Regions from separate parts of the Cupriavidus sp. 22TCCZM04-2 genome, predicted to be linked through region 1. Evidence: predicted binding sites of a transcription regulator. Region 1 holds the regulator's gene; each other region holds the start of a gene.
The links. The regulator sigma-54, encoded in region 1, starts transcription at its own class of promoters, with help from an activator protein. The targets are predictions, from matches to a motif close to TGGCANGNAANCTGCTTT.

Region 1 (3,272 bases):
AAGCTGGTCGACGAGATCCGCGGCGCGGTCCTGACCTATGACAGCCGCAACGAGTTCTACACCGCCGCCGGCGGCGGCGACAACACGTCGGCCGGCAATCCGTCGGGACGCGTGCGCGCCGTGCTCTCGCCGCGCCAGGAGGCCAGCGGTGCGGCCGCCAGCCCGCCCCTCGACTTGAGGTCGGCACCCGCGCCGTCCAGCAAGCCCTGAATCACGCGCCCGAACGCATCACCGCCACCATGACCGATACCGCAATGCTCGCCCCCACGCCCGCTTCCGCCGCTCCCGACGCCCGTGCCGACAGCAGCACGATGGTCGTGCGCCACCTGAAGAAGCGCTACGGGTCTCGCACGGTGGTGAAGGACGTGTCGCTCGAGGTGAAGAGCGGCGAGGTGGTGGGCCTGCTCGGCCCCAATGGCGCGGGCAAGACCACGTCGTTCTACATGATCGTGGGCCTCGTCGCGCTGGACGAGGGCGATATCGTGCTCGACGGCCAGCACATAAGCGGCCTGGCCATCCACGAGCGCGCGCGCATGGGCCTGTCCTACCTGCCGCAGGAAGCGTCGGTGTTCCGCAAGCTCAATGTGGAAGAGAACATCCGCGCGGTGCTGGAGCTGCAGCTGGTCAACGGCAAGCCGCTGCCTAAGGCCGAGATCGACAGCCGCCTCGATACGCTGCTGGACGACCTGCAGATCGCCCACCTGCGCAACAACCCCGCGCTGTCGCTGTCGGGCGGCGAGCGCCGCCGCGTGGAAATCGCCCGCGCGCTGGCGTCCTCGCCGCGCTTCATCCTGCTTGATGAACCGTTCGCCGGCGTGGATCCGATCGCCGTCGGCGAAATCCAGCGCATCGTCAGCTTCCTGAAGGCACGCAACATCGGCGTACTGATCACCGACCACAACGTGCGCGAGACGCTTGGCATCTGCGACCACGCGTACATCATCAGCGAAGGCACCGTACTCGCATCGGGCCAGCCCGACGAAATCATCGCCAACGAGTCGGTGCGCCGCGTCTACCTGGGCGAGAACTTCCGCATGTGAAGCCGGGGGCGGCAGGTGGGCTTGGCAGAGACGATCAGGCAGCATCAGCGATAGCAATTTCCGTTCCAACATCGGTTGGATGCGCATAGAATAGGTCGCATGAAACCGTCGCTACAGCTCCGTCTCTCCCAACATCTGGCACTCACGCCGCAACTGCAGCAGTCGATCCGGCTGCTGCAACTTTCTACGCTTGAGCTGCAGCAGGAAGTCGAGCAGGCCTTGACGGAAAACCCGCTGCTGGAGCGCGAAAACGACTGGATCGACAGCCCGCTGCGCGTGGCGGCCGATGGCTCGGTCAACCTGCAGAGCGCACCCGCGCCCGCACCGGCCGAACCGCAGGGCAACAGCGACGCGAACCCCAGCAGCCCGGGCAGCGAGGATGAGAGCTATAGCGACAGCGGTAGCGAGGATTACGGCAGCGACTGGAGCCTGGACGATTTCGCGCGGCGCCCGCAGGGCGAGGACGACGAGAAGACGCCCATGCAGCTGCGCGACGCCGAACCCACCCTGCGCGAACACCTGATGGAGCAGCTCGCGCCGCTGAAGATCTCGACTCGCGACAAGGGCCTGGCGATCTTCCTGATCGAATCGCTCGACGACGATGGCTACCTGAGCGCGTCGCTCGACGAGATTTGCTCCGAGTTGCCCGAGGAACTCGAATTCGAGGTCGACGAACTGCAGGCGATCCTCACGCTGCTGCAAAGCTTCGACCCGCCCGGCGTGGGCGCGCGCAACGCGGCCGAATGCCTGAGCCTGCAGCTGCGCCGGCTGCAGCATCCGCAGCGCGAACTGGCGCTCTCGATCGTCAACCATCACCTTGAACTGCTTGCCGTACGCGATTACACGCGCCTGAAAAAAGCACTGCAGGTGGATGAAGCGGCGCTCAAGGCCGCGCATGAACTGATCCGCTCGCTCGCGCCCTACCCAGGCCACGCATACAGCCGCCCCGAAGCGGACTTCGTGGTGCCTGACGTATTCGTGCGCAAGAGCGGCGGCGGCTGGATCGCGCAGCTCAATCCGGATGTGATGCCGCGCCTGCGCATCAACGACATGTACGCGCAGATCCTGCGCGGCGCCAAGGGTGAATCCGGTGCCGCGGGGCTGCAGCAAAAGCTGCAGGAAGCGCGCTGGCTGATCAAGAATATCCAGCAAAGGTTCGACACGATCCTGCGAGTTTCGCAGGCGATTGTCGAGCGTCAGAAGAACTTCTTCACGCACGGGGAAATCGCGATGCGCCCCTTGGTTTTGCGGGAGATTGCCGATACACTGGGATTACACGAGTCAACCATATCCCGGGTGACGACCAATAAATACATGGCAACGCCGATGGGTACTTTCGAACTGAAGTACTTTTTTGGCAGCCACGTTTCCACCGAAACCGGTGGGGCGGCTTCTTCAACGGCGATCCGCGCCTTGATCAAGCAACTTATAGGAGCCGAAGACCCGAGGAGTCCTCTTTCCGACAGCCGAATTGCCGAATTGCTGGGTGAACAAGGCTTCGTTGTCGCGCGCCGTACCGTCGCCAAGTATCGCGAAGCCCTGAAGATCCCTGCTGTCAATCTCCGCAAGACTTTGTAGCCGAGTTGCACCGCCTGCCTGGTGCAGCTCTTTCAGAAGGAGAAGCGCTATGAACTTCAAGATCAGTGGACACCACCTGGACATCACGCCTCCGCTGCGTGAGTACGTGGAAACGAAGCTGGAGCGTATCGTCAGGCATTTCGATCAAGTCATTGGCGTCAGCGTGCTACTCTCAGTCGACAATCACAAGGAAAAGGACAGGCGTCAGTACGCGGAAATCAATTTGCACCTTCGGGGCAAGGACATTTTTGTGGAAGCCCATCACGAAGACCTGTATGCGGCCATCGACGCACTCGTCGACAAGCTGGACCGCCAGGTGATTCGCTACAAGGATCGCGTGCAAGGCCACGACCGTGAAGCGGTCAAGTACCAGATGGCCGAGGCTCAACTACAGCAGCAATAATCAAGCCTGCCAGTCGCAAGGCTGGGCACTGAAAACAGGACTGATAAAGCAAGCCGCGCCATGTAGCGCGGCTTTTTTGCATCTGTAGCCCTGGCCTTGCGCGTGTCCTGGACACAAGTGTTCGCAACTGGCGCAGCACGGTGTATGCTCTCCAAGACATAGCGCGTAGCGACTCCGGCGCGAGCACCGTACCCAGGTGTGGCGGCGCCAGCACGGACCAGGCCATACAGGGCGCTGCATTGCACAAGAAC
Region 2 (3,272 bases), on a different contig from region 1:
GGCCTTCAGGAAGCCTTCCGGCGTCCCCCAGAACACCAGTCCACCGGCAGTGGTCATGACCCCGCCCCACAGCGGCGCGTTGTTCTTGACCTCCCAGACTATCTTGCCGGTCTTGGGGTTGATCGCGCGCAGCGCGCCGATGTAGTCCTCGTTCAGCGGATGGATGGTGAAGCCGGCGCCGAGGTAGGCGGCGCCCTTCTTGTAGCTGACGGGCTCGTTCCAGATATCCATGGCCCACTCGTTGGCCGGCACGTAGAACAGGCCCGTCTGCGGGCTGTATGCCATCGGCTGCTGGTTCTTGCCGCCCAGGAAGCCGGGCGCGGCGAGCACGGACTTGCCCTTCTTCGGGTCGGTGCCGCCGGCCGGGTCGCCGGGGCGGCCTTCGTCGATGTAGTTGGGCCGGCCGGTCTTCAGGTCGATGCCGGTGGCCCAGGTGATCTTCTTCACGAACGGGAACGCATTGACCAGCTTGCCGCTGGTCGCGTCGTTGACATAGAAGAAGCCGTTGCGGTCGGCCTTGCCGCCCATGCGCTTCCCGTCCAGGTCGAAGGTCACGAACTCGTTGACGCCGTCAAAGTCCCAGCCGTCGTTCGGGGTGTTCTGGTAGTGCCAGACGATCTTCCCTGTGGCCGGATCGATGGCGACGGTCGACGCCGAGTAAAGGTTGTCGCCCTTGCGGATATGGCTGTTCCACGGGCCGGGGTTGCCGGTGCCGAAATAGACCAGCCCCGTGGACGGATCATAGGTGCCGCCGAGCCAGGTGGCGGCGCCGCCGGTCTTCCAGGTCTCGCCGGGCCAGCTGGCGTTCTGGGTGCCGGTCACGCCGTTCTCGGTCTTGTTGCCGTCCTTGTCGTACTTGTAGCCCATGTGGCCTTCGACCACCGGGCGCGACCATACCAGTTGCCCCGTCTTGGCATCGCGCGCCTCGACCCGGCCGACCACGCCGAACTCGCCCCCCGAAATGCCCGTGAGCACCATGCCTTTGACGACCAGGGGCGCTGCCGTGTACGAATAACCCTCGGCATAGTCCGCCAGCTTCTCCTTCCACACCACCTTGCCGGTCTTCTGGTCGAGAGCGACCAGTTGCGCATCGAGCGTGCCGAAGATGACCAGATTGTCGTAGAGCGCCGCGCCGCGGTTGACCACGTCGCAGCACGGCATGATGCCCTCCGGCAGCCGATGCTCGTACTTCCACAGCTTGCTGCCGGTCTTCAGATCCAGCGCGTAGATGCGCGAGTACGACGCCGTGACAAACATCTTGCCGTCGTGGATCAGCGGCTGCGCTTCCTGCCCGCGTTGCTTCTCGCCACCGAACGAGAACGACCACGCCGGCACCAGGTCGCCGACATTCCTGGTGTTGATGCGGGTCAGCCCGGAATAGCGCTGGCCTTGCGGTCCCATGCCCCATGACAACACGTCGCCGGGGCTCTTCGCATCGTTCTCGATCATGGCATCGGTCACCGCCGCCTGCGCGGCCAGCGTGGCCACGGCCGCCGCCACTGCCATCACTACTCGTAACGTCCTCATTGTCTTCTCCTCGTTATTTTCCGTTTCCACCGGTGCGCCACTGCGCCGCAACCAGTGGCCCACTTGGCAATTCCCATGCCAATCGGTTTTCGGCGCCAACCCGCCGCTTCCCGCCGCATGGTGGCGTGGGGGCTGTGTCAGCACGCAACATGGCGTTGCACCTGCTCCGGAACTGAACAACCGGCATTGGCCGCGATCAGCCGAAGCCGTGCGCCACCGCATAGCGATGCATCTCGACGCGGTTGGCCAGCCCCATCTTCTTGCGGATCAGCGTCTGGTAGTTGGCCACGGTCTTGGTGCTGAGGCAGAAATGCGCGGCGACGTCCTCGATTGCGGTGCCGCGCGCGAACTGGCGAAACAGGTCGAACTCTCGCGGCGACAGTGCGAAATGCGGCGGCTGCGCACCCATGTCGGCCAAACCGGCAATGTCATCGGACAGCACTTGCTGCCCCGCCGCGATCTTGCGTACCGCGTCCACCAGTGCGTCGGGGGCGCTGCTCTTGGTCAGGTAGCCCGCCGCGCCGGCGCGCATCGCCTGCATCACGACGGCAGCGCTGTCGTGCATGCTGAACACCAGCGTGCGCAGCGCCGGCACACGCACGCCCAGCCGCTGCAGTATCTCCAGGCCGCCGCGGCCCGGCATCGACAGGTCCAGGATCAGCACGTCAGCCCGTGTACGGACCAGCCAGTCGTAGGCGGCATCGCCATCGCCGAACTCCGCCACCACGCGCATGCCTTCGTCCAGTTCGAGCAGGCGCCGGTAGCCGGTGCGCACCACGGCGTGGTCGTCGGCAATCACCACATCGATCGTGTTCATGCTGGCTGGCTCCGTGCCTGCATCGGTGATGGCTCGGGCGCGGGCAGCGGAAAGCTCGCGCTCACCCGGCAACCGCGCCTATCCCCGGTGCGTTCGGCATCCCCGACCAGCAGCGTGGCGCAATGCGCCCAGGCGCGTTCCTGCATGCCCCGCAGGCCATGGCTGCGCTGCAGGGCTGCGTCGATGTTGCCGATGCCCGCGCCGTCGTCCTCCACACACCAGCAGACCTGGTCACCATTCCTTGCGATGCAGATCGACGCCCGGCTGGCGCCGGCGTGGCGCATGACATTGGTCAGCGCCTCCTGCGTCATCCGGTAGAGCGTCAAGGTCAGGTCCGGCCCCAGCACGGCGCCGCCAAGATCGACGGCGCAATCGAGCCTCACCGACTGGCCCGGCTGTCCACGCCAGCCGCGCACCAGGTCCTGCAGCAGCCGGGCCACGCAGGCGACGTGTCCGTCGGGCTGCGCGCCATGCGGGCGCAGCCGATGCAGCAGGTGTCGCACTTCGTCCTGGATCCGGGCGCAATGGCCGGCCAGGTCGTTGGCCACGATCTGCAGCATTGGGGCGTGCGCGCTCTTGCGCACCAGGTAGGTGGCATCGGCGCGCATGGCGGTCAGCACCTGGCCGAACTCGTCGTGCAATTCACGCGCCAGCCGCGCACGCTCGCATTCCTGCGCGTCCAGCAGCTTGCGGCTCAGGGCGCGCCGCTCGGCCTGGTGATGCGCCAGCGCGCCGGCCAGGTGGTTCAGCGCGCGGCGCACCTGATCCAGTTCGCGGATGCGCATGGCGGGCAGGCGCAGGCTGTAGTCCTTGCGCTCGTAGTGGCCAATGGCGTCGAGAATCTGCTGCAAGGGCGCAAGCGCCCGGCGCAGCAGCCATGACAGGCAGCCCAGCAACAGCACGCTGTACGCGCTCAGCAGCGCCAGGT
Region 3 (3,272 bases), on a different contig from region 1:
GAAAGGACGACGAAATGGAAAAGACCTTGGACATCCTGAAGACTGAAGCCGAGATCGGCAAGTTGATGGCCGAGACGATCAAGCTCAACGCCGAGGCCATGAAGCTCCAGCGCGAAACCCGCTGGTACCCGGTGATTTGGGCAACGGCATGGCTCGGCGCGGCGCTGGCTGCCGCCAAACTGTTCTTCTAACTCCAAGGCCCGCCGCAAGGCGGGTTTTTTCTATGCGCTATACCCCACCGAAGCCCGAAGACCTGCAGCGTCTGAAAAACGATCTCGACCGCACTGGCGAGCAGATGGCCGAGCTATTCGGCGTGGCCGGCGGCCAGCAGTGGCGCAAGTACACCGGCGGCGCTCAGCCGCGCGAGATGGCCCCGCAGATGCTGTTCTTTGGCGCCGCGCGCCTGGCGCTCACTGAGGCCGAGATGACGCGCGTGCTGGCGCGCATGCGCGAGATCGGCGCCGACGTTGACCTTGACGAAGGTGCTGGCGGCGCGGAATAATCTGTGTGCCGATTCGTCGGCAGGCCCGCCGTGATACTGACCCCTCGAAGAGTCTAGTGTTGCATCAGCGGGCCTTTTTGCTTTTCTGCCTTACGGCTTCCGCCGGCTGGCCTCGATGATCGCCAGTGCCATTGCTTCACCCACCTCGGGCGGCACACGGTAGATTGCCGCGATCCCGCGCATGCGCTGCACAGCCTGGTGGATCTCGGCAGGTGTGCTCGGTACCGGTAGGTACGCGGCCAGCTTCAAGCGCTCATAGAGCAGATCCATCAGTTCGTTGTCGAGCGATTCAACAAGCTGCTCGTTGGTCGGCAAAGGCACTTTCTACTCCAAACGAAAAAGGCGCCCGAAGGCGCCCTTGGCTTAAAACAGCGCCGTATTACGGGCAATCGCCTTGACCCGACTTCAGACCACGGGTGACGTTACAAATGGTACCCGTGTTGGTCCAGGTCATGTTCGCAGCGCCAGCACCCAGCGTCGGCGTATCGATGATCGTCAGTTGAGCGGGCGGGCTGGCAGTGTCCGTAGCGCCCGTGGTCACCTTGATGATGCCATTGGTGACGCTCGTCACGACGGTGATGTTCTTCGTGACTGCCGGCGTCGGAACGTAGCCGTTAGCAGCGCCCATGTCGCAGCCGGTCAACGTGCCGGTTTCCTGCAGGCACATGGCAACACCAAGCTTTACGGCGTTCAACTCAGCCATTGCGCCAGACGCCCTGGAACGCGAGCTGTAATCGCTGTACTGCGGAATGGCGATGGCAGCCAAAATACCGATGATCGCCACCACGATCATCAGTTCGATCAGCGTGAAGCCCTTTTGTACCCGTTTTCCCATCCTGCGCGCTTTGTTCATCATGACATGACCCCTAGAGTTTTTGAGTTACGCAGCACTTTTGCTGCTGCGGGGGATGGGAGCATGAGGCGTGCCAGGTACCTCAAATGAGGTAAAGCGGCCCAAAAGTGACAATTTTTGTCACTCCATCGATGCCGAGACAAAAATCGTCACCCTTTGTCTGTTCGTCGAGTGACAAAAATTGTCATGTTGTCGATCAAACAGGATGACAATTTTTGTCACATAACTCAAATGAGTGAGGCCTCCGCTTCGCGCCGCAGCACCAGCCCGCGGAGCACGCGACCGCCGCCCTTATTCCATTTGCGGATCTCGGTTGGCACGTCCTCCCACCGGCCAGTATTCACGCGCCGGCGCAACGTACTGGCTGACAGATTGCCCGCGCCGAGGTTGAACGTGAAGTCGATGAGCGCGGCCAGTCGCTCGGGCGTGTCGATCCCGTGGCACAGCTTCAGTACCGCTGGTAGATAGACTGTGCGGACCATCCACAGCAGCAGTTCCTCCGCGCGCTCACGGGTGATCGGCGCATCCTTCAGCGTGACCGCCCTGCCGTCAGGGTAGTAGGTGGCGCCGTAGCCGATCGTCGGCACGCCGGCCGGGCACAGGTACGGGACCAGGTACAGCCCCTCGAAGCGCCGTGCCAGCGCAGCCGCTACCTCGACCGCCAGCGTGTTGAAGTCCTTCGGCGCCGGGGCGTCCACCACAGGTTCGGGCCCGGCCGGCGGTACAACACCCGGCGGGGGCTCGGTGACGGCCGCAGGCTTGAACAATCCGAGGAACCAGGTCACGCAGTTCATACCCTGCCCCGGCTCGACAGCACGCGCACTGCAAAGAAGAAGCCGAGGATCACGCCCACCAGCTCGCGGTCCCACTCGCCCATCTTGAAGCCAGCCTCATGCAGCGCGAAGCACCACAGGCCGAGCGCGATGGTCGCGGCAGCCGGCCGCACGATTCCGTTCCACAGGTCGACCGCATAGATGCCGGTCGGCTTCATCGCGGCGACGACTGCCTGGCCGAATGTGGTGGCGTCGGTGCGCGCGAGATCCGCTTCGGCCTGCACGCGGATGGTCTGCACGCCTAGCTCGGACTGCAGCTTGATCGACGCCAGGTTGCGCTCGTGCGCCGCGGCGTCAAGCTCGCCCTGCAGCCGCATGCGCTCCAGCTCGTGTTTGTGGTCCTGATAGTTCGTCCACATGCTGCTGATCTGCTCCCAAATCAGGCGAAAGGCGCTGCCGCCGAGAAACGAAATGATGGCTGAGAACATGGGGCTCCTTAGAGGGTCAGCATCTCGGGGGTGACGGTGTTGCGCGCCACCTGACCGAAGTCCGAGTGATAGGTGATGCTGGTGACCTGTCGCTCAGAGAACCATCCGCCGCGCGCCGCATAGGCGTCCCGTGCCGCGAGAGTCGAGTGCTGGATGACGGTCATCCCGCTGTGCTCTTTCTCATCGACGTGGTGGCGGTGGCCGACGTGACAGTACCGCTTAGTCGTCGCGCCCCATATGCGGGCGAATTGCGCCGCGAACAGCAGAGGCAACTGGTCGTTCTTCTTCAGATGCCCGTGGTGGAACGCGAGCATCGTCGTGCCGTGCTGGTGGACGTAATACGGCAGTTCGCTGTCGATCACCGTCACCCGCGGCTCGTTCTCGTAGATCGCCTTGAACAGCGCACGCAGCCACACGCTCGACGCCAGGTCATGGTTCCCCTCGGCCATCAGCACCACCACGCGCTCGTGATGGCACAAGGCAAACTCGACCATGCGACGCAGCACGCGAATGGCAGCCGCCACGATTTTTGCGAATCGCCCGTCCTGATCCAGTACGTGGTGGCTGGTCGGAGTAACCGGCAGCATGCCGTCACTGTGCAAGAAGTCCCCGAGCTGGTTCACGATGCCGACACGCGCGGCCGGCGCGGACTTGAC

Region 2: AC3FKG_RS25640 (PQQ-dependent methanol/ethanol family dehydrogenase) is a predicted target of sigma-54. The motif match lies at 1,591-1,608, and genes of this name have one in related genera.
Region 3: AC3FKG_RS17595 (pilin) is a predicted target of sigma-54. The motif match lies at 1,414-1,431, and genes of this name have one in related genera.

What each region holds. Positions count from the first base shown of each region.
Region 1 covers NZ_JBYOJS010000004.1:244,553-247,824, forward strand. Annotated here, with positions in the region: gene lptA (lipopolysaccharide transport periplasmic protein LptA) at 1-210, shown strand, start outside; gene lptB (LPS export ABC transporter ATP-binding protein) at 240-1,040, shown strand; gene AC3FKG_RS09050 (RNA polymerase factor sigma-54) at 1,140-2,618, shown strand; gene hpf (ribosome hibernation-promoting factor, HPF/YfiA family) at 2,668-3,021, shown strand.
Region 2 covers NZ_JBYOJS010000023.1:10,781-14,052, forward strand. Annotated here, with positions in the region: gene AC3FKG_RS25640 (PQQ-dependent methanol/ethanol family dehydrogenase) at 1-1,527, opposite strand, end outside; gene AC3FKG_RS25645 (response regulator) at 1,724-2,344, opposite strand; gene AC3FKG_RS25650 (histidine kinase) at 2,341-3,272, opposite strand, start outside.
Region 3 covers NZ_JBYOJS010000011.1:114,511-117,782, reverse strand. Annotated here, with positions in the region: gene AC3FKG_RS17610 (hypothetical protein) at 27-191, shown strand; gene AC3FKG_RS17605 (XRE family transcriptional regulator) at 224-502, shown strand; gene AC3FKG_RS17600 (hypothetical protein) at 593-823, opposite strand; gene AC3FKG_RS17595 (pilin) at 882-1,358, opposite strand; gene AC3FKG_RS17590 (lysozyme) at 1,583-2,149, opposite strand; gene AC3FKG_RS17585 (hypothetical protein) at 2,146-2,616, opposite strand; gene AC3FKG_RS17580 (helix-turn-helix domain-containing protein) at 2,625-3,272, opposite strand, start outside.